Regions from separate parts of the Roseibium sp. MMSF_3247 genome, predicted to be linked through region 1. Evidence: riboswitches for the same ligand, from Rfam matches in the RefSeq annotation. Region 1 holds a riboswitch; each other region holds the start of a gene.
The links. A riboswitch is a leader RNA that binds a small molecule or an ion and turns the genes downstream of it on or off. The one in region 1 is predicted to bind S-adenosylmethionine.
Positions count from the first base shown of each region.

Region 2: it holds a riboswitch for S-adenosylmethionine, as region 1 does, so the genes downstream of both, RBB44_RS04875 (O-succinylhomoserine sulfhydrylase) here and metA (homoserine O-succinyltransferase) in region 1, are expected to answer to the same signal.
Region 3: it holds a riboswitch for S-adenosylmethionine, as region 1 does, so the genes downstream of both, RBB44_RS03305 (hypothetical protein) here and metA (homoserine O-succinyltransferase) in region 1, are expected to answer to the same signal.

Region 1 covers NZ_JASHII010000004.1:109,005-116,720, reverse strand. The annotation lists gene RBB44_RS14470 (DNA polymerase IV) at 1-72, shown strand, start outside; gene RBB44_RS14465 (cell envelope integrity EipB family protein) at 77-901, opposite strand; gene RBB44_RS14460 (RidA family protein) at 1,218-1,685, shown strand; gene RBB44_RS14455 (glycerophosphodiester phosphodiesterase family protein) at 1,739-2,500, shown strand; gene RBB44_RS14450 (GNAT family N-acetyltransferase) at 2,598-3,923, shown strand; SAM-I-IV-variant riboswitch at 4,032-4,151, shown strand; gene metA (homoserine O-succinyltransferase) at 4,186-5,103, shown strand; gene RBB44_RS14440 (HIT family protein) at 5,209-5,637, shown strand; gene RBB44_RS14435 (glutathione S-transferase family protein) at 5,708-6,367, opposite strand; gene RBB44_RS14430 (AzlD domain-containing protein) at 6,453-6,806, opposite strand; gene RBB44_RS14425 (AzlC family ABC transporter permease) at 6,803-7,564, opposite strand; gene RBB44_RS14420 (SDR family oxidoreductase) at 7,671-7,716, opposite strand, start outside.
Region 2 covers NZ_JASHII010000001.1:1,076,381-1,084,096, forward strand. The annotation lists gene RBB44_RS04845 (BCCT family transporter) at 1-1,396, opposite strand, end outside; tRNA gene RBB44_RS04850 (tRNA-Gly) at 1,631-1,704, opposite strand; gene RBB44_RS04855 (ion transporter) at 1,856-2,650, shown strand; gene RBB44_RS04860 (glycoside hydrolase family 3 N-terminal domain-containing protein) at 2,616-3,884, opposite strand; gene RBB44_RS04865 (YigZ family protein) at 4,031-4,597, opposite strand; gene RBB44_RS04870 (2'-deoxycytidine 5'-triphosphate deaminase) at 4,605-5,741, opposite strand; SAM riboswitch at 5,868-5,947, shown strand; gene RBB44_RS04875 (O-succinylhomoserine sulfhydrylase) at 5,991-7,190, shown strand; gene RBB44_RS04880 (putative quinol monooxygenase) at 7,213-7,566, opposite strand; gene RBB44_RS04885 (helix-turn-helix transcriptional regulator) at 7,658-7,716, shown strand, end outside.
Region 3 covers NZ_JASHII010000001.1:737,298-745,013, reverse strand. The annotation lists gene RBB44_RS03320 (efflux RND transporter periplasmic adaptor subunit) at 1-520, shown strand, start outside; gene RBB44_RS03315 (ABC transporter permease) at 517-1,755, shown strand; gene RBB44_RS03310 (ABC transporter ATP-binding protein) at 1,757-2,470, shown strand; SAM-I-IV-variant riboswitch at 2,531-2,654, shown strand; gene RBB44_RS03305 (hypothetical protein) at 2,695-2,991, shown strand; gene RBB44_RS03300 (acyl-CoA thioesterase) at 2,992-3,348, opposite strand; gene RBB44_RS03295 (hypothetical protein) at 3,579-3,797, opposite strand; gene RBB44_RS03290 (group III truncated hemoglobin) at 3,810-4,283, opposite strand; gene RBB44_RS03285 (Rrf2 family transcriptional regulator) at 4,356-4,790, shown strand; gene RBB44_RS03280 (Crp/Fnr family transcriptional regulator) at 4,807-5,496, opposite strand; gene RBB44_RS03275 (ChbG/HpnK family deacetylase) at 5,703-6,500, opposite strand; gene RBB44_RS03270 (glycosyltransferase family 39 protein) at 6,603-7,716, opposite strand, start outside.

The DNA.
Region 1 (7,716 bases):
GGAAATTCTGCTGTCGAGCTTGGTTTGACACATGCCGCCAAACAGGCGCGCAAGGCCGCCGAAGACAAGTAGGCGGTTACTCGCAGTCAGACTTGTCTGTCAGATCCCGAAGTTCCAGTGCCGTCATCGTTCCCGCAATTTTGAAATCACCGTAATCCAGAACAAGTTTGTCACTCACACCGTTTTCAAACAACCTGAAAGACAACTGATAGACGGGTGTCTGTTCGCCGGAATTTTCCTGCGTGGAGGGATCGAAATAAGCGACGGTCACCGGCCAGGACGCAACAGTATCCAAGGCGGCCTGCCGTTCGCCATCAATTTCCGGCACAATGCCGACGGCCTTGGCACCGATGACGGCAGTGGTCCCAAAGACCTTGTCGCCAGTTTCAGCTCCATCGTAGATATCACTGGCGGTGAAGTGCCCGCCGTCCTGCGCGGTCTTCACGATGTTCATCAGGTGCTCTGTTGGAAACTGAACATCTTGGCCGATCTGCAACGACTTTTCATCTGGTTCTTTCAGTTCGACCGCCTTCAAACCCGTTTCGGTCCGCGCCAGTCCCCGGCTCGATTCGACCAGTTTCTGATCGACATAGGTCTTGGACAGAAACTGATAGCTCTCAGCATCCGGCCCCTCGAACGATGTGGTCTGAAGATCTGTTACCTGGGAGCCACCGCTCAGATCACGGAACTCGGTGACAAACCGGAAATTGACGCTGTACCCTTCGCAAGCATTGCCTGAAAACTCATAGACCATGCGTCCGGAAAGACCTGCTATCCCGGACTGCTGCTCGGTATCGGCAAGCTTCATGTCATAGACAGCTCTATGCGGGGCAAGCTGTATGCCCGCCACTTTGGCAGCTGCTTCACTGGCACCAGACGTGACAACCACGATGGCAGCCACAGCGCACTTCAATAGAAAAGCAGTCTCAAAAGCCTGGCCTGAAACGGTTCGCCGCATCATATTTCCTCGTCACCGCCGTTGGAGCGGAAATTTCTTGTTTCTAGTCTTTTATTCGGGTTCATGCCGGACTGCTAGCAAGGATTGCCCGGCCCCACCGATAATGTAGGTCACAAATACGGGCACAAAAGCGCCAATTGGACTTTGTTGAGTAACGAGGTGCCGAGCAAATACCGTCCTGTCTACCGGAAATGAGCTTGTCAGTTTCTGCAATTTGAGCCAAGACACGGGCAACTCACCTTTTTACTCGGGGACACACATGACCAGCAAAACCGAAGCCCGTCTGGCTGAACTCGGCATAACCCTTCCAGATGCCGCTGCACCAGCTGCCAACTATGTGCCGTTTGTTAAAATCGGCAATCAGCTGTTCATTTCCGGCCAGCTTCCGATGGAAAGCGGTGCGATCGCCGTGACCGGCAAGCTTGGCGAAGGCCTTCAAGTTGAAGACGGCCAGAAAGCTGCAAAACTCTGCGCGATCAATCTGCTCGCACAGGCAAAGGCGGCAACAGGCGACCTGGACAAGGTGGTCCGCCTGGTCAAGATCGTTGGTTTTGTGAACTCAACGGGTGATTTCACCGACCAGCCGAAGGTGATCAATGGCGCGTCCGATTTCCTGGTTGAGGCCATGGGCGACAGTGGTCGCCATGCGCGCTCCGCCGTTAGCGCCGCCTCCCTTCCGTTTGGCGCCGCAGTTGAAATCGAAGCCATTTTCGAGATCGCGGACTAATTCCGCTCTGGCGGGGCTCTACAAACGCCCCGCCGATTCCGGACCAGATTAACATGTCACCAGAACTTGCCGCCATTTTCGCCCGGCCGATTGCGCACCGGGGGTATCACGATGCCAGCAACGGCATCATTGAAAACACCCCAACAGCAATCCAGCAGGCCGTGGACAAAGACTTCGGGATTGAAGTTGACGTTCAGCAGACCAGTGATGGTGAAGCGCTCGTCTTTCACGACGATGACCTGGACCGTCTCGCAGATGGCAGCGGGCCGGTTTCCGGGCGGTCTTCAGCCGATCTCGTCAAACTGCAAATGCGTACCGGCACAGATCACCTGTGGCTGCTTCAGGACCTTTTTGATCTGGTGGATGGCCGTGTGCCGCTTGTTGTCGAAATCAAATCCTTGCTCCGGCGCGATGCACAAGGCGACTTTGTCCGCCGCGTTGTTGATCAAGTGGATGCGTATAAGGGCCCAGCCTGTATCAAAACCTTTGATCCGGACATGCTGGCTGTAGCAAAGGCGCACAACAACTCCGTCCTCCGCGGGATCGTGGCAGATGCGGCCCGCCCCGGCCCGGACTACACACGGCACAGCCGGATGGACCGTTTCATATTGCGCCACCTGCTCCATTTTCCGCGCACAAGCCCGCACTTCATCTCCTATGGCGTCAACGATCTACCGAGCCCCGGCCCCAGCATGATGAAAAAGGTTTTTAGAACCCCAATCATGACGTGGACAGTTCGGACACCGGGACAGTTGGAAGTCGCGAAACGGTTTGCCGATCAAATCGTCTTTGAGGGCTTCGATCCGGATCAATAACGGACGAGCATTCCAGGAACGGAATTCCCTCTTGCGGCGCAGCAAAGCGGCTCTACATTCTGATAAACAATCCTTTATGGCGGGCCGACACACTGACATGACGTCTTCTATTTCACCGGACAATGAACAGCCGCAAAAACCAGGCGCCGGTGATACGGAGACGACGCTCTCTATTAGACTTCTTTCATCCTTGGCAGATGTGCCGGCTGACAAATGGGATGCGGTTGCCAATCCCGGCTGGATCCTTGGCGAAGGCGGACAGCTGGCGCGCGCGCAAGACGCTGTTGCGTCTCAAGATCTCACTTCCGCGCTAGCCCCTGAAGCTGATTCAAATTCTGAAGAAACAGACTTCAACCCTTTCTTATCCCACGCTTTTCTGGAAGCATTGGAGGCATCCGGCTGCGCGACACGCCAGACTGGATGGATGCCACGGCACATGGTTCTGGAGGATGGTAACGGCGCGGTTCTGGGAGCTGTTCCCGCTTACTTGAAAAGCCATTCCCAGGGCGAATATGTCTTCGATCATGGTTGGGCCGACGCCTTCTACCGGGCGGGTGGCGACTATTATCCAAAACTCCAGATATCGGTCCCGTTTACTCCGGCGACAGGCCGCCGGTTTCTGACCAGCCCCAACATCAACCGGGAGGCCGGACTCCAGGCACTGGCGGCTGGCCTTGTACAGGTTTGCCAACGCACCGGCGCCTCCTCGGTTCACGCGACTTTTTTGACTAAACCGGAATGGGACTCGCTTGGCGATCTCGGTTATCTGAGGCGCACAGATCAGCAGTTCCACTGGGACAACAACGGCTACGAAACCTTCGACCAGTTTCTCGGCGACCTCGCCTCGCGCAAACGCAAGGCGATCAAAAAGGAACGCCGCGAAGCGATCAGCGCTGACGGGCTCGAAATCGAATGGGTCACCGGCAGCGATCTGACAGAAGCGCATTGGGATGCCTTTTACGGATTTTACATGGATACGGGCGCTCGCAAGTGGGGCCGCCCTTATCTCAATCGTGCCTTCTTCTCGCTGATCAGTGAGCGGATGGCGGACCGCATTCTTCTGGTCTTGGCAAAACGCAACGGCCGGTATGTCGCCGGAGCCCTCAACTTCATCGGATCAGAAACCTTGTTCGGCCGCCATTGGGGCTGCACCGAACACCATCCGTTCCTGCATTTTGAGCTGTGTTACTATCAGGCAATCGACTTTGCCATTTCCAAAGGCCTGAAACGCGTCGAGGCTGGCGCTCAGGGAGCGCACAAGTTGGCTCGCGGGTACCTGCCGCAAACGACCTATTCTGCCCACTGGATTGCCCATGAGGGCCTTCACGACGCAGTCGCAGACTTTCTGGAGCAAGAGCGGCGCGCCGTTCAACGCGAAAACGAAGCGTTGGCTGAACATGCCCCCTTCCGGAAAGGCAGCTGAACCTTCCATTTGCCACGCGACTGAGATCCAACAACAATTTGCGTCTTTCACAAGATCGGCATTCGTCTGCACAGGGCTTGCCGGATCGCGTCCAATCCATTACCTAGGGACCATCATCAAGAGTTGGGACAGATGCCCCACGCCAACCTGCCGATCCGGGCAAGGTGGTTCTTCGAACAGAAGATGCGGCCGTGAACTTCAAGTTCAAAGGCAACGAATCGGATCGAAGAAAGGCATCTGTCTCTGGTTACAGGACGCGCAAATGCCGATAAAAATTCCAAACGATCTGCCCGGCCGCCCCATTCTGGAATCCGAAGGCGTGATGATCATCCAGGAAGCGGATGCCATGCGTCAGGATATCCGCCCCCTGCGCATCGGTCTTCTCAACCTGATGCCGAACAAGATCAAGACAGAGACCCAATTCGCACGCCTTCTCGGCTCCACCCCGCTTCAGATCGATCTGACTCTGGTGCGCATGACCAACCACGTGCCCCGGAACACGCCAACGGAGCATCTGGAAGCGTTCTATCGGCCCTGGGAAGAAGTCCGGAACGAGAAGTTCGATGGGTTCATCATCACCGGCGCCCCGGTCGAGAAGCTGCCGTTTGAAGATGTCGGATACTGGCAGGAAATGCGCGATGTGCTGGATTGGACCCAGACACATGTTCATCGCACGCTGACCATCTGCTGGGCGGCTCAGGCGGCCACTTATCACTTTCATGGCATGCCGAAATATGCGCGAGACGACAAGGCAACGGGCGTCTACAGGCAACGTACGCTCGCACCGGCCTCGCCGTATCTCCGCGGGTTTTCTGATGATTTCTGTCTGCCCGTCTCACGCTGGACGGAAACCCGGAAGGCCGACATCCCAGACGGCAGCAATCTGATGGTGCTTGCGGAAGATGACGAGACCGGTATGTGCCTCCTCGACGACCCGGAGCACCGCTGCCTGCATATGTTCAATCACATCGAATATGACACGACATCTCTGGCGGATGAATTCGAGCGGGACAGCCAGGTTTCTGACACGCCGATCCGACCGCAGAACTACTTTCCGGACGATGATGCCACCCGGCAGCCGGTGAATCGCTGGCGGGCCCACGCGCATCTTCTGTTCGGTAACTGGATCAATGAGATGTATCAGTCCACACCGTTTGATTTGAACAATATCGGCGAATAATCGGACACTGCCGGGCGGTCACAACCCTTGTTGTCGAACCGCCTGGCGGAGTACTATGTCCGCAGACATTCGAAGACTTTTTCCCTTTTAGAGGTACGCATGCCGATCGAAACGCCCGCCTACGACGACCAGAACATCTTTGCCAAAATCATGCGCGGAGAGTTGCCGAGTCACAAGGTCTATGAAGACGACAAGACGGTCGTGATCATGGACATCATGCCGCGCGGTGACGGACATGTGCTGGTCATTCCGAAGGCTCCATCCCGCAACATTCTGGACATCGCGCAAGAGGATCTGAACGCAGTGATGGCCACGGTCCAAAAGATGGCCCATGCCGTGATCAAGGCTTTTGGGGCAGATGGCACCACCATTCAGCAGTTCTCTGAACCAGCCGGCGGTCAGGTGGTGTTTCACACCCATGTCCACATCATCCCGCGCTTTGACGGCGTGAAGTTGAAGCCGCACACCGGTGAAATGGCTGACAACGATCTACTTGCCGAACAAGCCGACAAGATCCGCGCTGCGTTGAGCTAAGCCTCAAACCCCGCGACACTTCTCCGGAGGCAGGGCCTTGTGCCTCCGGATTTGACGACGAGGCCTTGGCTCAACTCGCGGCGGAGATCCCTGCCGGGTTCGCAGCGGCCTCCTGCGCTGCATCGAGCAAGGCCTCATCTTCCAAGACACGCTGAAAACTCGGCCGTGCGGTAACTCTCTCGGCATACTCGGTAAAGACCGACCAGTCCGGCACCAGACCGAACATCAAGGTCCAGCGCAGAGCAGATCCCCAGAAGATGTCTGCTGCGGCAATCTGATCTCCGAGGAGATAGGGCGCTTTATCAAGCTGCGCCGCTAGAGCCTTCATCACGGCGTCATAGCTGCAATACGGCGCGATCTGCTGCGGTATATCCGTGTTGAACGCCTTGTTGACCACGGCGGGCTCAAAGGACGCAGCATAAAACGCCATCCACCGCAGATAAGCGCCACGCCGCGGATCTCTCAAACCTGGTGTCAGTTCTGCCTGGGTATAAAGATCAGCGGCATACAAGGCGATGGCAACAGATTCGGTAATGACCGCCTCACCGTCTTGAAGCGCCGGCACCTTCCCGAGGGGATTGATTTTCAGATACTCCGGCGACTGCAGGTCACCAGCTTTCGCATTGTGTACTTTCAGCTCGTAATTGGCACCGAGTTCATCCAGCAGTACGCGGAGCGTGCTGGCGCGGCTGCGCGGTGCATAATGAAGGACGAGTTTGTGATCGGTCATGGCGGGGCTCCTTTGATCCGGTGTGGCCAGTTGGCCAATGCGCGCCATGTATCAGCCCCCTGCTGACACCCCTCTGTCAGGAGTGTCAGGAGCCCAAGACCCACCATCCAGTCAGTAGAAAAACAACCGCGGACAGCACACCGACGATCACGCGCTGGCCGAGCGCCAAGAAGCAGACGAACCCGAAGGCCGCGGCCGCCAACCGCAACCAGATCGGTGTGTCGCCCAGCACACCTTGAGGAAACAGAACAAGCTTAGAAATCACACCGGCAACCAGTGCCGTTGCAACGCACCGGACCCAGATGAAAAGTTCGCTGTCTTCGCGCAGTTTGCCGCCTGCAAAAACGCCCAGCCACCGCCACACATCGGTTGCAAACCACCCTGCGACGAGGATCATCACATAGGGCCACCACCAGGTTTCTGTCATCAGGTCACTCATGACAGCCCCCGGCGCCAAAATCGTGTGACGAGATAGGCAAGCGTTCCGCCAAGCAGGCCAGTCCAAAGAAGATCAAGACCCGGAAAATAAAGGAAGAACAAAGGGCCAAGCACAAGGCCGGAAATCATTGCCGCCTTGTCGGCATTCATCCGCGCAGCGCCCCACAAGGAACACAGGAAGTAGACCGGTGTCACAAGGACAAGAGCCCCGGCAGCCATGGGCGGCATCCGCTCAACAAGCATGTAGGCAATCCCGGTGGACACAAAGACAAAACTGGTCACCCCGCCGCCAAACCCGATGAAAAACGGCAACCGCCCTTCCCTCGGCAGGTCGGGCAAGTTCTTCATCGCGTAGACCCAAGCCGTCACCGCCACGAAATGCGATGCGATCAGCAAGTGCCAGGTTTTGGTCTTTCCTGGCACCTTCAGGAACGGCATCAACGCCATCGTCATGGGCATCAAACGCACGGATGCCAACGCAACCGCGACAGCGGCGGGGATCAAGCCCATGCCCGACGCCATGGCCCCGGTCAAAACCACCACGGATGGCAAGGCCCACACCGCCCCTGTCATGAGAAGTGTTTCGGCCAGGCTCAATCCTGTTTCGCGGGCCATCCCGGCAAACCCGACAAAAGCAGACGTCAGGATGAAGGCGGGAATGGAAATCGCGGCGCGCGCGCCGCGCAGCATCCAGCCCCGGCCGGAAACGGGTGGCTTCGAGGATAGCTGCGGTTGCCCCGTGTCCTTTGAGGCAGTCATGAAGGCGTGTCCAAATTGCTGAAGTTAGTAAGGATTCCTTACCTTTATCCAGCAAACCTGTCCAGCCCACTGTCCGGTGGCTTCGGCCACCCGATCAAAATCCGCTTTAGACCGACCGTGTCAGCCCGCCATCAATTCGTATGTTCTGACCT
Region 2 (7,716 bases), on a different contig from region 1:
TCGTATCGATCACCAGGGAACCGGAGTCCGACGAAGTGACGAAGAAGATCACGATGAGAACGAGCGAAATCGGTGCCACGATGCTGTAAAGCGGCAGCTCCTTCAAGAAACCGAAGAGCGCGCCTTCCGGTGCGTAGCTATCGATGACCGTGGCCCGCACACCTTCTGCACCGCCCGCATTCAGCATGTCGATCGCAGCGCCGCCGAAGGTGGACATCCACAGTGCACAGACTGCAGTCGGGGCGATCAGGGCGCACAGGACAAACTCCCTTACCGTCCGGCCGCGGGAAATACGCGCAATGAACATGCCGACGAAGGGCGACCAGGCAATCCACCAGGCCCAGTAAAAGGTTGTCCAGCCATGGAAGTAACTGGTGTCTTCCCTGCCAAACGGATTGGAGAGCGCGGGAAGTAGGGTCACGTAGTCGACCATCACGCTGAAGTACCTCGAGAAGGCGGCGCCAATTCCGGTCACGATGACGACAAAGAGAAACAGGCCGACGGCCATGATCATGTTGATTTCAGACAGCCGCTTCACGCCCGCATCCATGCCAAGTAGCACGGACCCGAGGGCGATCAGTGTGATACCGACGATGATAAGAACGGTGAGCGTGGGTGACGGTGCAATGCCGAAGACCTCGTTCAAACCGGCTGCAACTTGTTGTGCGCCTAATCCAAGCGAGGTGGTCAGGCCAAACAGCGTCGCAAATACCGCGAGCGTGTCGATGACATGACCCCAGAAACCCCATACTTTCTCCCCGAGCAGCGGAAAAAACGCCGACCGCAAGGTTAGTGGCAGGTTGAGGTTATAGGCGAAGATAGCCAGCGACAGGCCGACGGCCGCGTAGACAGCCCAACCTTCGAGCCCCCAATGGTGAATTGTGCCGACGATGCCGATGTATTCGTTGCCGGGTTGGGTGATGTCGATGCCAAGCGGCCGCGCGCCGCCGTTTTCGGAGAAGTTATAATAGACAGGCTCTAGTACCCCGAAGAAAAGCAGACCAATACCGATGCCTGCTGCAAACATCATGGCGATCCAGCCCGCATAGGAATAGTCGGGTTTGGCGTCCTTGCCGCCAATCCTGACCTTGCCGACCGGCAGTACGATCAGCGCCAGGCAGAAAAGGGTGATCGCGTTGACCGACAGCACCAGGAACCAGTCAAACGTGCTCGTTAGCCACGGGCGCAGCCAGCCAAAGAATTCAGCGGCAGCCTCTTGGTTGGCAAGCGCTGCAATAACGAAGCCAAGGATCAGGATCCCTGAGACGATGAAAACCGGATTGTGGATGTCCAGTCCAAGCGGACGGATATTGTCTTGTCCCAGCTCATATTCCGTCTCGAAATCCCAAACCCTTGGGTCTGGATCGAGCATCTTTTTGTGACTTGTGTCCGTCATTGTCTCCCCCTCTTGGCTTATACTATCGAAGTAGACTGACACGGCAGGCAGGTTCTGTCTAACGTTGCGGCAGAAAAGTGATCATTATTAGCTTCAAAAAGAGGCAGGTGATCAGTAATAGATATTCAAAGGCCCACCGCGCTCGGAATAAAAACACAACGTTACTATCACGACTTAAGGTCATGTTGCAGGCAGGTGCGTGCCGGGTGAGGGGAGTCAAGGCTTTGAGATCGCTGGAGCGGGTGAAGGGAATCGAACCCTCGTCTTAAGCTTGGGAAGCTTCTGCTCTACCATTGAGCTACACCCGCTTGAGCCCATCTTTAGTGCGCCCAGTCCGGCTAACTGTCAAGCGGTGGAATTGTGTTATCCCGCACGCTGCCATCTTGCCAAGACCGGCCCGAACCTCCATGTTCCGCGCGGCGCAGCGCCGTTGGAATATTTCAGGCTCCGGAACAGACTATGCGGGAAAAAATCAAAGCCCTGGTTACCTCACGCACGTGGGAATACTGGATCATTGCGATCATCGTCGTGAACGCGATCACGCTCGGACTGGAAACCAGCCCATTGGTCATGGACCGGTTCGGGTCGGTTTTGATTGCAATCGACCAGACAATCCTCGGCATATTCGTGATCGAAATCGCGCTGCGTCTGTTTGCGCATGGCTTCCGCTTTTTCAAAGATCCCTGGAGCCTCTTTGATTTTTTCATCGTAGCAATCGCATTGTTGCCGTCCAGCGGTACGCTCTCAGTACTGCGCTCGCTCCGGATCTTGCGTGTCCTGCGCCTGATTTCCGTTGTTCCGTCTCTGCGGCGGGTGATTGGCGGGTTGATTGCCGCCTTGCCGGGCATGGGGTCCATCGTCGTCCTGATGGCGCTGGTATTCTATGTGTTCGGGGTAATGGCGACCAAACTCTTCGGCGCATCGTTTCCCGAATGGTTCGGTGATCTTGGGGCATCGCTCTATACGCTTTTCCAGATCATGACGCTGGAAAGCTGGTCCATGGGGATCGTCCGGCCGGTCATGGAAGTCTATCCACTCTCCTGGATCTTCTTCGTACCGTTCATCTTGTGCACGGCTTTCACGGTTTTGAACCTCTTCATCGGTATCATCGTCTCCGCCATGCAGGAGGAGCATGAAGCGGAAGCCGACGCCAACCGACAGGCGATCCATGATGAAACGGGCCTTATTTTGGAAGAAGTGAAAGCCTTGCGGGCCGAACTCAAGGAGCTGCGGGAGCAGACGGCAAAATCGTAGTTGCTGCGGCGTAGGAGGGTGGTGTGTTCTTCGGTCCAGGGCCCAGTCTTGCAGACTGCGGATCTGGCAAAACGCCCACCCGAAACCGGCGCAGGCGATGTTTTAAGGCGGCAACCCGCGCGGCAGCCTGGTCAACCTGTGCTTCACTGATCCGGCCATCCGCAACGGCGGCCACAATGGCGGCGTTGACCCGGTCACCGAGCTGAGGGTCGGTCCGGTCAAAACTGGAAAAGAGCGCGACATCATTCCCGGCTGCGATCGCTTGCACCGCTGCTTCCTCGATCGAAAACTGGTCAGAGACTGCATCCATCTCCAGATCGTCCGTGATGATAACAACATCCTTGCCGGCGAGGCTTCTGGCCTCCGCAATCCCCTTTTTCGAAAGAGAGGCTGGAGTTTCTGGCGTGTCGGAAAAGCGCGGGTGAACAAGATGGCCCATCATCACCATGTCCACCCGGTCCTGCTGCCTGAGCGCGCGATAAGGCTCCAGTTCATGCTCGCGCCAGGACTGGCTGATCACCGGCAAACTGGAGTGGCTGTCCGTCGTTGAAGATCCGTGTCCTGGAAAGTGCTTGAGTGCTGTTGCTATTCCAGCGGCCTGATGGGCGGCAATAAAACCCGCAGCACAATTGGTAACGGTGGCGGGGTCCGCGGAAAAACTCCGCTTTTTCTTGCCAATAATCGGATTGTCCGGGTTGATGTCCACATCAACGACGGGGCCGAAGTTGACGTTGATGTTGTAGGCGCCAAGTTGGGCGGCCCTGCGGGCATAATAAGCGCGGACCTTGTGAGGTGCACAGTTGTCTGTGGCGGCCGGAAGGTTCTTCGCCGCGCTCCAAGGCATGGGATCGCCAAGAGGGGCCAGGCGCTGCACCTGGCCGCCCTCTTGATCAACGGCGATCAACACCGAAGACTCGGAACCTTGATCGGCAAGGTGGCGGGTCAAGGTGGTCAGCTGGTCGGGTGTTAGAATGTTGCGGCCAAGCAGCATAACGCCGCCGATGCGGCCACTTTCAAGATGGCCGCTGACAGCCATGACACCCGGATCAGTCGGGCTGGTGCCGTTAAACCCAACCATGATCAGTTGACCGACTTTCTGCTCCAATGCGCTGGCTTCTGGCCCACCGGAAATGAGCCGATTAGGTCCGGCTTGAAAGAGGGTAATCCACAGCGCTGCAAGGAGAAAAGGGAAGAACAGCAGCATGGCAGTCAAGGCCAGAGATCGTTTCGTCACTGAAAACAAGCCTTTTACTCCACTCCAGACAACGGATGCCGATCCTCTGTTTTTGCCAAGGTAGCGCCGCGGGCGTGAGAAAGCGATCTTATCGATCGTCGGGCGATAAACATCGTGTCAGCAGACTGCGGCTTGGGCCTGGAGTTTTAACCGTCCGCGCTGCCGTCAAGGGCATCCAGGAGATCCTCCGGCCCTTCCACTATCAGAACGACACCCGTTTCGGTGTAGTCGCGCGAGACCACATCCAGTCCGAGGCCGGTGATTTTCCGTTCCAAATCGGAACTCGATGCAAAGTCTGCGCTTAATCTTTTCCGGGAGAGTTTTTGAAACGGCACCAATTCAGCATGCGCAATCGCGTCTTGGGCAGCGCCTGAATAGGCGCGGGCAAGGCCTCCGCCGCCCAGCTTCGTACCGCCGAAATACCTTACGATCAGCACCGCACAATTGATCAGGTCTGCGCCCTGCAGGACGCGCAAGGTCGGCATGCCGGACGTGCCTGCCGGTTCACCATCGTCCTTGCCGCTTTCCTCGATCCGGTCATCATCGAGAAGCCGCCGGTGCGCGGTTACGATATGATTGGCCTTGCGGTGTTCCTTGCGCAGTTCTTCCAGACGGGTGTCGAACTGCTCAATGGGCACCAAAAAGGCCAGGAACCGGGACTTCCGGTCTTCCAGAAAGCCTTCGTATTCGCGGGTGATGGTTTTCAAGGACATTCAGTGTTCAGGTTGAGGCCTTGAAATGCTTGGAGAGCTTCAAGGCCTGGCCCTGATAGTTGGAGCCGATGCCCTCGCCATAAAGTGTCGCGGGCCGTTCGGCCATGTGTTCATAGACAAGGCGGCCGATGGTCTGCCCGTGTTCCACGATAAAGGGCACGTCATGGGAGCGGACTTCCAGAACCGCACGAGAGCCTACACCGCCGGCGCCGGCATGGCCGAAGCCGGGATCGAAGAAACCGGCATAATGCACCCGGAACTCCCCGACCAGTGGATCGAACGGCACCATCTCGGCGGCATAGTCTGGCGGGACGTGAACGGCTTCCTGGCTGACAAGTATGTAGAAAGCGTCCGGATCAAGGATCAGTTCAGCATTCTGGCGGCGGTAGATCGGTTCCCAGAAATCAAGCGGGTCTTGAGCGCCGACCAGATCAACGTCAATCAGCCCGGAATGATGCTTGGCGCGGTAACCAATCAGGCTGCCCGGGCCTTCGCCCTCCAGATCAATGGACAGCTGCACGCCGCCGCCGATCCGTTCGTTGCCGCCGCTCATCAGGGTTTCTGATTTGTGGATGCCTTGAAGATCAGCGTCCGGGATCAGCGATTGTCCCCGCCGGAACCGGATCTGGCTGAGGCGGGAGCCGGAGCGCACCAGGATCGGGAACGTGAGCGGTGAAATTTCTGCATAAAGCGGTCCGGTGTAGCCCGCAGGTATGGTGTCGAATGCCTGGCCATTGTCTGTAATCACGCGGGTGAACACATCAAGACGCCCGGTGGAGCTTTTTGGATTGGCCGTTGCCGAAATGTCGGGCCGCAGCGCCAGACTTTCCTGCAAGGGAACAATGTAGACGCACCCGGTTTCCAGAACGGCCCCGTCCTGAAGATCGATGGTATGAAGCTTCAGCTGCTCCAAGCGGTCCGCCACCTTGATGTCCGGACCGGGCAGAAAACTTGCGCGCACCCGGTAAGCAACGGTTCCAAGGCGCAGATCGAGGCTCGCTGGCTGGATTTGACCTTTGACAGGGGGCTGCGCGGCGGAAATCTCCTGCGCTGCGAACATCGCCTGAATGACTCGCTCGGGCAAAATTCCGCTTGCTGCGATCAATGCGCTGCCTGTGGGGCTTTGGTCCGCTGATACGTTCATCAATTCATCCTGCAATCTTCGTCTAACGTCCTTAACGGATGCGGCTGGCCCCGCCAACTCTCTTTCTGGCCAATCTCAGGAAAAGGGGGAGGTAGATTGACCGAAAGCCCATTTTCGCTTAAGTGAAAGTCACCTCGTGGTGATTTGGGCCGGCCGGCTTGCAGCCACGTTAAACAAGTCGCTAAAAAGGCCGGAGGTGCAAACCCCGGTCTTGAGGCTGGGGTTTTTTCGTTTGGAGCGAACATCGACATGACTGACACCAAGAACACCGCCGGAACCAACTGGCGCCCTGCAACCGCACTCGTTCATGGCGGCACCACCCGCTCACCATTCGGCGAGACGTCCGAGGCGATGTTCCTGACACAGGGTTTTGTGTACGACAGTGCGGAAGCGGCCGAAGCACGGTTCAATGGTGAAGATCCGGGGTTTGTCTATTCGAGGTATGCCAACCCAACCGTCGCGATGTTCGAAGACCGCATCAAGATGCTGGAAGGCGCGGAAGCTGCGCGGGCAACCGCCAGCGGCATGGCCGCAGTCAATCTTGCCCTGATGGCGTCGGTCAAGGCGGGGGATCATGTGGTTGCTGCGAAGGCCCTTTTCGGCTCGTGCCGCTACATCTGTGAGACCCTCCTGCCGCGTTTTGGTGTTGAGAGCACGCTCGTCGATGGCACGGACATCGAGCAGTGGAAAGCGGCCGTCAAGCCGAACACCAAGGCGCTGTTTCTGGAAAGCCCAACCAATCCGACCCTGGAAGTCATCGATATTGCCGCGGTCGCGGAAATTGCGAAGTCGGTAGGTGCGCGCCTGATCGTCGACAACGTGTTTGCGACGCCGATGTACCAGTCTCCTCTGAGCCTGGGCGCGGATGTGGTGATCTATTCCGCCACCAAACATATTGACGGGCAGGGGCGCTGTCTCGGCGGTGTTGTTTTGTCCGATGAAGAATGGATCACCGAAGAGGTGATGCCGTTTGTCAAACACACTGGCCCGCACATGAGCCCGTTCAGTGCCTGGGTGCTCTTAAAGGGGCTCGAAACATTGCCGCTGCGCGTGGCACAGCAGACGAACAGTGCCGGCCAGATTGCGGACTTCCTGGCGGGTCAGTCCAAGGTGAAACGCCTGATTTACCCGGGGCGGGACGATCACCCGCAAGCCGAGATCGCCAAGCGTCAGATGCGCGGTGGTTCGACGATGGTGGCGCTTGAAATCGAGGGCGGCAAGGAGGCTGCATTCCGGTTTGTGAATGCGCTGGACCTGATCCGGATCTCTAACAACCTCGGTGATGCCAAAAGCCTGATCACCCACCCGGCAACGACCACCCACCAGTCGATCGGTGAGGAAGCCCGCGCCGAGCTTGGCATTACCGACGGCATCCTGCGCCTTTCTGTTGGTCTGGAAGATCCGCAGGATCTTCTTGAGGACGTCGAAAAGGCACTGGCGGCGATATAGTCCGCCAGCTCAATTATTGAGGTCAGGCTCCCGGATAAGGGCTGGCCATTTTGAGCCAGGTGACTTGCATCTCTCCGTCAACAAGCTCCTGATGGCCTGCAAGGAATTGTTGAATGTACGGCATCTGGAGGTGTTCCTTTAGGTCTGCCAGAGACGCCCAGGCTTCATAGAAGACAAAGAGATCCGGGTCGGCCCGGTCGCGATGCACGTGATATTGAAGAGCGCCTGTCTCTTCCCGTGTCGGGGTGACGAGCGCAACAAGTGCTTGTTCCAGTTTTTCAGCAGAACCGGGCCGTGCGCGGGCTTGACCGACCAGCGCATAAGGACCGGTTTCATCGGCGTCGGGTTCCGGGAGCGCGAAGTCGGGATTGGACATGGAGATCTCCTTAGGTATGATGTGTGTCGTACCTAGGTGAATAAAAGGTAAGATGCAAGCCTTACCTATCTAGTGGTGCATGAGGGATGAGATGGGAGAGAAGGACGACAATCTGGAGCCGGTCGATCTGGACCTGGGAAAGGTCCTCAC
Region 3 (7,716 bases), on a different contig from region 1:
TGTCGGCGAGGTCGCTGAACCCGGTGACATCCTGTTCTGGATCGGCCAGCCCAAACCCTTGCAACTTGTCGCAGAAGTCAATGAGGAGGACATTCCAAAAGTCGCCGCGGGCCAAACAGCGTTGGTTCGCGCGGACGCCTTTCCGGGGCAAGACCTCACTGCGACCGTTGCCCGGATCACGCCCAAAGGGGATCCGGTGCTGAAGAATTACCGCGTCTATTTGGATCTTCCAAAGGACACGCCACTTCACATCGGCATGACAACTGAAATCAACATAGTCACTCTTGAAAAGCCGGAAACGGTGCTCGTACCGGTGGCCGCTCTCGATGGTCAGCGGCTTCAGACTGTTTCCAGCAGCAACACCGTTGAAACTATAGTGGTCGAAACAGGAATTACCGGAACCCGCGCTGTCGAAATTCTCGACGGTCTTGCTGACGGAGATGCTGTTCTCCTGCCGTTTCGCGACGATCTCTCTGATGGCCAGAAGGTGGAGCCGGTGGCTGAGGGCACACCAGAATGATCCTTCAGCTCCGCATCGCTGCGACCCATGTGCGCAACAGGCTCCGGCAAACGGTGGTCTCCACGCTTGGTGTTGCACTCGGTGTTGGGTTTTCCATTGCCATGGCCGCCCTCATGGAGGGTTCTCAACATGACTTCATGGCAACCTTAATCGACGCCATTCCGCATGTGGAGATCAAGGATGATAAGCGGACGCCAACAGCCCAACCGGCCAGCTCCGTTTATGATGCTGTTGCCTTTCGCGGTTTGCGGCCGTTGGAGGACTTGCGTGGGATCCGCAATCCTACGGAAGCGTTAGCGTCGCTGCGAGATTGGGTTGACGGCGACATCGCACAGCGCCTGACGGGTCAGGCTGTGCTGCGCTACAGCGGTCAGGACATCGGCATGACGCTGATTGGTGTCCGCCCAAAGCAGGAACTTCTTGTGTCCAACATTGGCGAGGACATCCGGGAGGGGGCCTTTGAGGACCTCGGTACAACCTCCAACGGATTGGTTCTAGGCGACAAGGCAGCCGAACGACTTGGCGCTGACCTTGGAGACACGGTCACGTTGACCTCAGCAAACGGGGTCGCGAAACGGTTCAAGATTGTTGGCCTGTTCCATACCGGGATCACCACCAGCGACGAAAGCCTCGCCTATGCGCCTCTCAAAGCCGTCCAGATCCTTTTGGAAAAACCCGACATCATCAACGCCATCACGATCCGGCTGAGAAACATCGATGAAGCCGTCGCAGTTGCTGCAAGGGCCGAGCGGCAATTGGGCTACAAGTCAATCTCCTGGGAAGAGGCCAATGAAGGGCTGATGGAGGCTTTCTTTGTCCGCAACGTGATCATGTTTACCGCTGTCGGCGGTATTCTTCTGGTCGCCGGTTTCGGGATCTACAACATCATTTCAACGATCGTGCATGAAAAGGCCCGGGACATTGCCATCCTGAAATCGCTGGGGTTTCCGGAACCCGACATCCAACAGATTTTCGTCCTGGAGGGTTTGGTGATCGGTGTGCTCGGAGCACTTGTCGGGTCTGCACTTGGATTTGGATTGTCGAGTTATCTTGCAACAATCAAATTCGAGGTCACCACCGACATCGAAATGACCCGTCTGCCGATATACTTTTCTCATGTGCATTACATGATCGCCAGTGGTCTGGCGCTTCTGTCTGCGGGCATTGCCGGTTTTGTGCCTGCCAGAAAGGCCGCCGCGCTCAATCCTGTCGACATCATCCGGGGCGCGACCTGACATGAACGTTGCCCCAACCCCAGCCACCCCTGCCCCACTTTTGGAAACGCGAGGCTTGACCCGCATTCTCCCGGCCGTAGTTCCGGTCACCCTTGTAGAGGACATCTCGTTTTCGATCGGCTCATCGGAGTTCGTCGCAATCACCGGCCCATCGGGCTCCGGAAAATCGTCTCTATTGTATCTGCTTGGACTTCTGGACCGGCCGACGGAGGGCGAAGTCTTGATTGGCGGCCGCAAGACGCACGATCTATCGAAGACCGAAATGGCTCACTTGCGGCTGGAAAAGATCGGCTTTGTCTTCCAGTTCCACTTTCTCTTGCCGGAATTCACCGCTCTGGAAAACGTTATGATTCCAATGCAAAAACTCGGCGCTCTGGCTGCAGCTGAGCAAAAAGACCGCGCGGCGGGTCTCTTGGAAGATCTCGGCCTGGAGGACTTTTTGCACCGGCAACCTGCCCAATTGTCCGGCGGGCAGCGTCAACGCGTCGCCGTTGCAAGAGCGCTTGCCAATGCGCCGGACCTGATCCTTGCAGACGAGCCGACCGGCAGTCTCGATTCTGTCGCGACAGAGCAGGTGTTTATGTCGCTTCAATCGATTGTCGATCAACAAAGAACCACAGTGATAGCCGTTACGCACGACATGGATATTGCCGGCCGTATGCAGCGTCGCATTCATCTGGTCGATGGAAAAATCGACTATGACCGCAATCAATAACCGTTGTTGTCCTTCGGTTCTTGGATGACTTGCCAAAAAACGGAACCCATGGCATAAGCCCGCCATCATCAAGAGAAGGGCTGGCGCCCTCGCCAACCTGCCGACCGGGCAAGGTGGTTTCCGCAACAGGGATGCGGCCGTCCAGACACTCAAAAGAGGCTGCGCGGCAACGAAGCGGTAGTTTTCATGCGCCAGTCCTCCTCGGGCAACCGATGGAGGATTTTTTGTTTCAAGACGCACTGGCCGGACAAGCTGCCGAGTTGATCAGATACCAGGACGCCGAAGAGGCCGATCAGACAGCGGCCGAGATCTGGCAATCTACCGCAGAAGATTGTGTGCTGGCCCGCATGAAGACCATTCGGGTGTATGGCGGACTGCCACGCCACAAACGCCGGTTGACCCGGCATGAGCGGGTCGACCGCTTACAGGCCTTGTTGCGCCTTTGGGCCAATGGCTGCATTTGCGCGGTCGATGAGGAGCTGTTTGCGGACCTGCTGGCGCGCAGATCCTTGCGCGCCTGATTACTGCGGAGCCGGAGTGTCCTTGGGGACTGGACGTGGCTTGCCTTGGTCATCAACGGCGACCATCGTGAAAATCGCTTCGGTGACTTTTTCCCGGCCGCCGAAACGGTGGCGCAAAGCCCAGGCTTCCAGTTTGATTTCCATGGAGCTTGTCCCGACGCGGCCGACGCTTGTGTAAACACACAAGACGTCTCCGACATGGACCGGGCGGATGAATTTCATCTTGTCGACTGCGATCGTGACAACGCGGCCCTGCGCTCTTTGCCCCGCGGCAATCCCACCGGCGAGATCCATCTGAGAAAGTACCCACCCGCCAAAGATATCACCAGATGCATTGGTGTCGGCCGGCATTGCCATTGTCCGGAGGGTCAGTTCCCCTTGCGGTGTTTCTTCACTCAAAGCGGTCGCTCCAGTTTCGTGTTTTAACGAGCCTAGCCCAACCGCTTCAAAACACAACGCTATCAATCAGATAATCAGCATCAGAATGGCCATGATCCAAAGCGGCATTGGTGCTGCAATCCAGATCAACAGGATGGGTAAGCCACGATGTGCCCATTTTGAACTGAACATGAGTGTCTCCTGCAAACTTAGAATACTGGGATTTCGTAGTAAGTCAGTGCCGCCAATGCGGTCATTCCGACCGCAAAGGCGAGTTTGGCGCTGCCAATCAGCGTTCGCCCCGCCAGATCGAGGCGTGGCAAAGGCATGGATCTGGAATCCAGGTACATGGACACCATCATTCCGATGAAGACCGCGAACCACAAAACAACCAGACCTTCGGCCACCAAGACGATTGCCGGTAACATGAGCCCCTCCTATCAGGCTTGTTCAGTAAAGAGTTCCGCCGGCGGTGTACTGCCGGCAAAACCGAACGTTGCGAGCCACAGGCTCTGAGCAATCCGTTCGGCAATGGCGATGATCTCTTCGGCAACGTCCGAAACAAAAATCTCGCGTGCTACCGGGCGGAATACGTCGAGCCAGTCGCCATAATCCGAGCTGACCACTTCCTTTAGTTTCAGGTGTTCCGGAACCGGCTTGCCTTTGTAGGTCCCGTTTTTCAGGAGAACGGACTGCCAAAACCGTTCCATCTTCTCAAGGTGCTCCGGCCAACGCCCTCCGAGACGCTTTTCAAAGATCTCACCGAGATGGGGTTGCTGGCGCAAGGTCCCATAGAATGAATGCACAAGGATCCGGATCGTCTCGGGAGTGACTTCGGCGTATTGCACCTCGCAGGCGCTGTCGGAGCGGACGACCGCGCCGCCTGTTTCCTGTGGTGTTTGTTTGATTTGCATCGCAGCCTCATAACATTCATTTAAAATGCATCTTTTAAATGACAGAAGCGCACGCTAAAATCAACATATAAAATGAATGTTTTGAAAGTTCTGGAAATGCGCCTCAGTCAAGCCAGTGATTTTGCCTTGAGACTTCTGATGGCAATCAGCCAATCAGATGCCCCGCAGACAGTTGACAAATTGACTGCGCAACTTGGCCTGGCGAAATCCCATGTCATGAAAATCGTGGCTCAGCTTGCCAAGGCGGGCTACCTGGAAACGACCCGGGGCCGTGGCGGCGGGATCCGCATTGCCAAAGAGGCCGATGACATCCGCATTGGCGATGTGGTGCGGTTGATTGAACCGGATCTCGGCGTGGTCGCGTGCCTCAAGAATGAACCGGCAAGCTGCCCGTTTTTACCGCGCTGCGCGCTTAAGGGCGCGATGGCGAGGGCGGCGGAGGCGTTCCTCGACAGCCTAAATGAACAAACGCTTGGTTCGATCCTGGCCGGCACGCAGAGGATATGAAGGTTTGGTGTCCTGACTAAAGTGTCGAAGCTTGTTCCAGGAAATCCACCTGTTCCAGGCAATAGTAGCCGGAGATCCGGCTGATCGTTCCAGAGCGTTTCCAATCGTTCAGGACCCGGCTGACATTCTCACGGGCAGCTCCGGCCATGTTGGCAATGTCAGCCTGACTGAGCTTGTAGTGGATGAGGACGCGGCCATCATCGAGAGGCTTGCCGAACGTTTCGGCCAGCTGCAGCAATGTCTGCGCGACACGTCCTGGAAGCGGCAGGAAAGAACGCGCTGCCAGGACGTCGTTGGCATGGCGCAAACGTTTGCCGACGATGGACAGCATGTGGCGGTAAACGGCGGGGTTTTCATCGGCGAACCGTTCAAAGGCGGACTTTTCAATGAATGCCAGCTGCGCTTCTTTCAAAACGCTGACCGTTGCAGACCGGGGACGGCCATCCAGCAAGGCAAGCTCACCAACCAGATCGCCTGGTCCGAGAACCGCAAGCAACTGCTCATCCCCATCAACTGACAGGATCGACACCTTCAAAGAGCCCTCCAGAACAGCATAACAGCCGTTTCCAGGATCCCCGTTTTCGAAAAGAGTGGCATTGGCAGCCATTTTTATCGGGCGGGCGAGTTTTGACAGCCCGAGCGCCAATTCCGAATCAAGCCCTTGTAAAGAAAAGCTGTTTTTCAGAAAATCATCGATCTTTGCCACACCTGCCCCCTGCAGACATTGCCGTTAAACCGGCCAATTTCGAAATACGCGCATTGTTGTGATGTGCATCACGTGCCCATGCGCAAACTACCCCTATATTGAAAAACATGGAAGCGGGGTTGCCCCTCCCCCTCTTCCGGACCTCCACGAAAAACGGCTCTGTTCCCCCCAGAGCCGTTTTTTCGTTTGGATTGCTGTCCAAGCCCTCAATTCAGGAAAACATCCTTTTTTTCCAGCGTGTGAAAGAAACGGTCACTCGCCAGGACATCATACTGACACTCCCGGATCGCGATCTTGGCTTTGGGTTCCTCCCGGCGTAACCGATCGTCGGCCCGGCCTGGGATGGCTGCCACAAAGCTCATGTCTGCCATCCCGTCAAAATGATTGTGCAGAAGACGGTGCAGTTCTTCCCTGTCACTGACCTCTGGCAGCGGATCTGCCTTGGGCAAGAACTTCAAATCGTAGGGCTTCGCCAAGCGCTGAAGCCGGAGTGTTTTCAGGCCCGACCGCACCGGAGAAATGATATGCGGCGGCGTATCAAATCCCGCGTGTCCGATTGCCTTGAAAACTGTTCGGGCCACACTGCTGCGCGCCAGCATCCCGTCTCGAACGGCAACGAAGTCCGGCTGCCGCTTCATCAAGACCGTGTAGCGGCCCAGTTGCGCCAGCGTTTCTTCCAACAGCAGCTCATCGGGGAGAAGCCGCAAAAGCGCCAGGCGGTTCATCTTAGAACGGGAAAACATGCGATCGCCGAAGGTTTGATGCATTCGGCTGCTGACGGGCGATACCCTGTCGCCGGTAAAGGCCAGCGTGATCCCAAAGAGTGTACGAGAACTTGAGGCCTTGACGGTTTCGATCAGTGGCCGGAATTCCCGCGGCCACAAGTCCGTCGCAACGAGCGCGCCAAGCGCACTGATACGCCCTTGCTCGGCGAGATCACGCAGTGCGCGGTCAACCCCGAATGCAAGACCGTAGTCCAAAGCTCCAAGCGTAATTCTTTTCATGCAGCGCGGTAAAGATACATAAGAAACGACACGCTCCTCCCTGCAAAACTTCGTAGAGTTTTGCAAGTCTTATCGTGACATCCGTCTCTAATTGAGTCGGCGTTACTTGGTCTCTAGTGGATCAAGAGCATCCGTTTTCCGGCCGGAGAGCCTATAGACGACCAGCTCTTCCAGAGGCACACCCTTCACCAATCGCTCCAGAACCGCGACCTGCTGTACGGTTTCAAACCGGGCCTTGAGAACATCTGCTTGGTCGCGGCGGCTTTCAGCGACATACAGCCCAGCGCCGTCAAAATCAGCCTCTTGCGGCTCTGGCGCCATGATGTAGCGGATCCGCTGGGTAAACTGGTGAACCGGCACCGTGTCTTTCATGAGGAAGTCGATTTGACCGTTGAGGCCATAGCCGGAGGTCAGAACAAAGGCCGCGTCCGTCTTATCGACCACGTCTTTCAGAGCCGAGCCGATTTCCGGCCATCCGCGCAGCTGATGGGTCGGGTCTTTTCGCGCGAACTGCCCTGTAAAGGCCGAGACAGCATGGAGCTGAACGGCAAATGCGATCACAAGGCCAAGGCAGACACCGGTTGTGGCAAGCTTGACCCAGTTTCTTGAGCGGCCTTGAAGATCGCCTACAAAGACCGCTGCCATCAATGCAATCACCGGAAACAACGGCGCTGGCCAGTTGGCCTGCACGCGCGAGTGCAGCGAGTGATAGGCAAGATAAATCAGGAACGGCAGCACGGTCAGGATGATCAAGGAGGCGACCACATCCTGTTTCAAAAAGCGGCCGAACAAACGGGCGGCGCCAAACGCTGCCAAAAGTGCGATCAACGGATTGAGCAGACCGACAAACGCGCCGATAAACTCAAAGATGTACTTGGCGGTATACCCATCACTGCCGGCCCGCCCGAACTGTTTGTAGAAGCTGACCCAGTCGTGCAGATGGTTCCAGTAGAGCACCGGCGCGAACGTCAGGACCGCAATCAATCCACCGGCCCAGAGCTGCCAGGTCAACAGCCAGCGGCGAGCGTCCGGAACCCACAAGAGCCACAGCACGATCCCCGCCCCGAGAAACAAAACCGAGTATTTCGACAAGAGCCCACACCCGGCCATCAATCCGATAACCAGCCACCAGTTTGCATTTTTGGAAGTGATAAGCTCGGCCAGCGCCCAAAAACTCAAGCCCCAAAACAGGACCGACGGGGCATCCGGTGTTGCA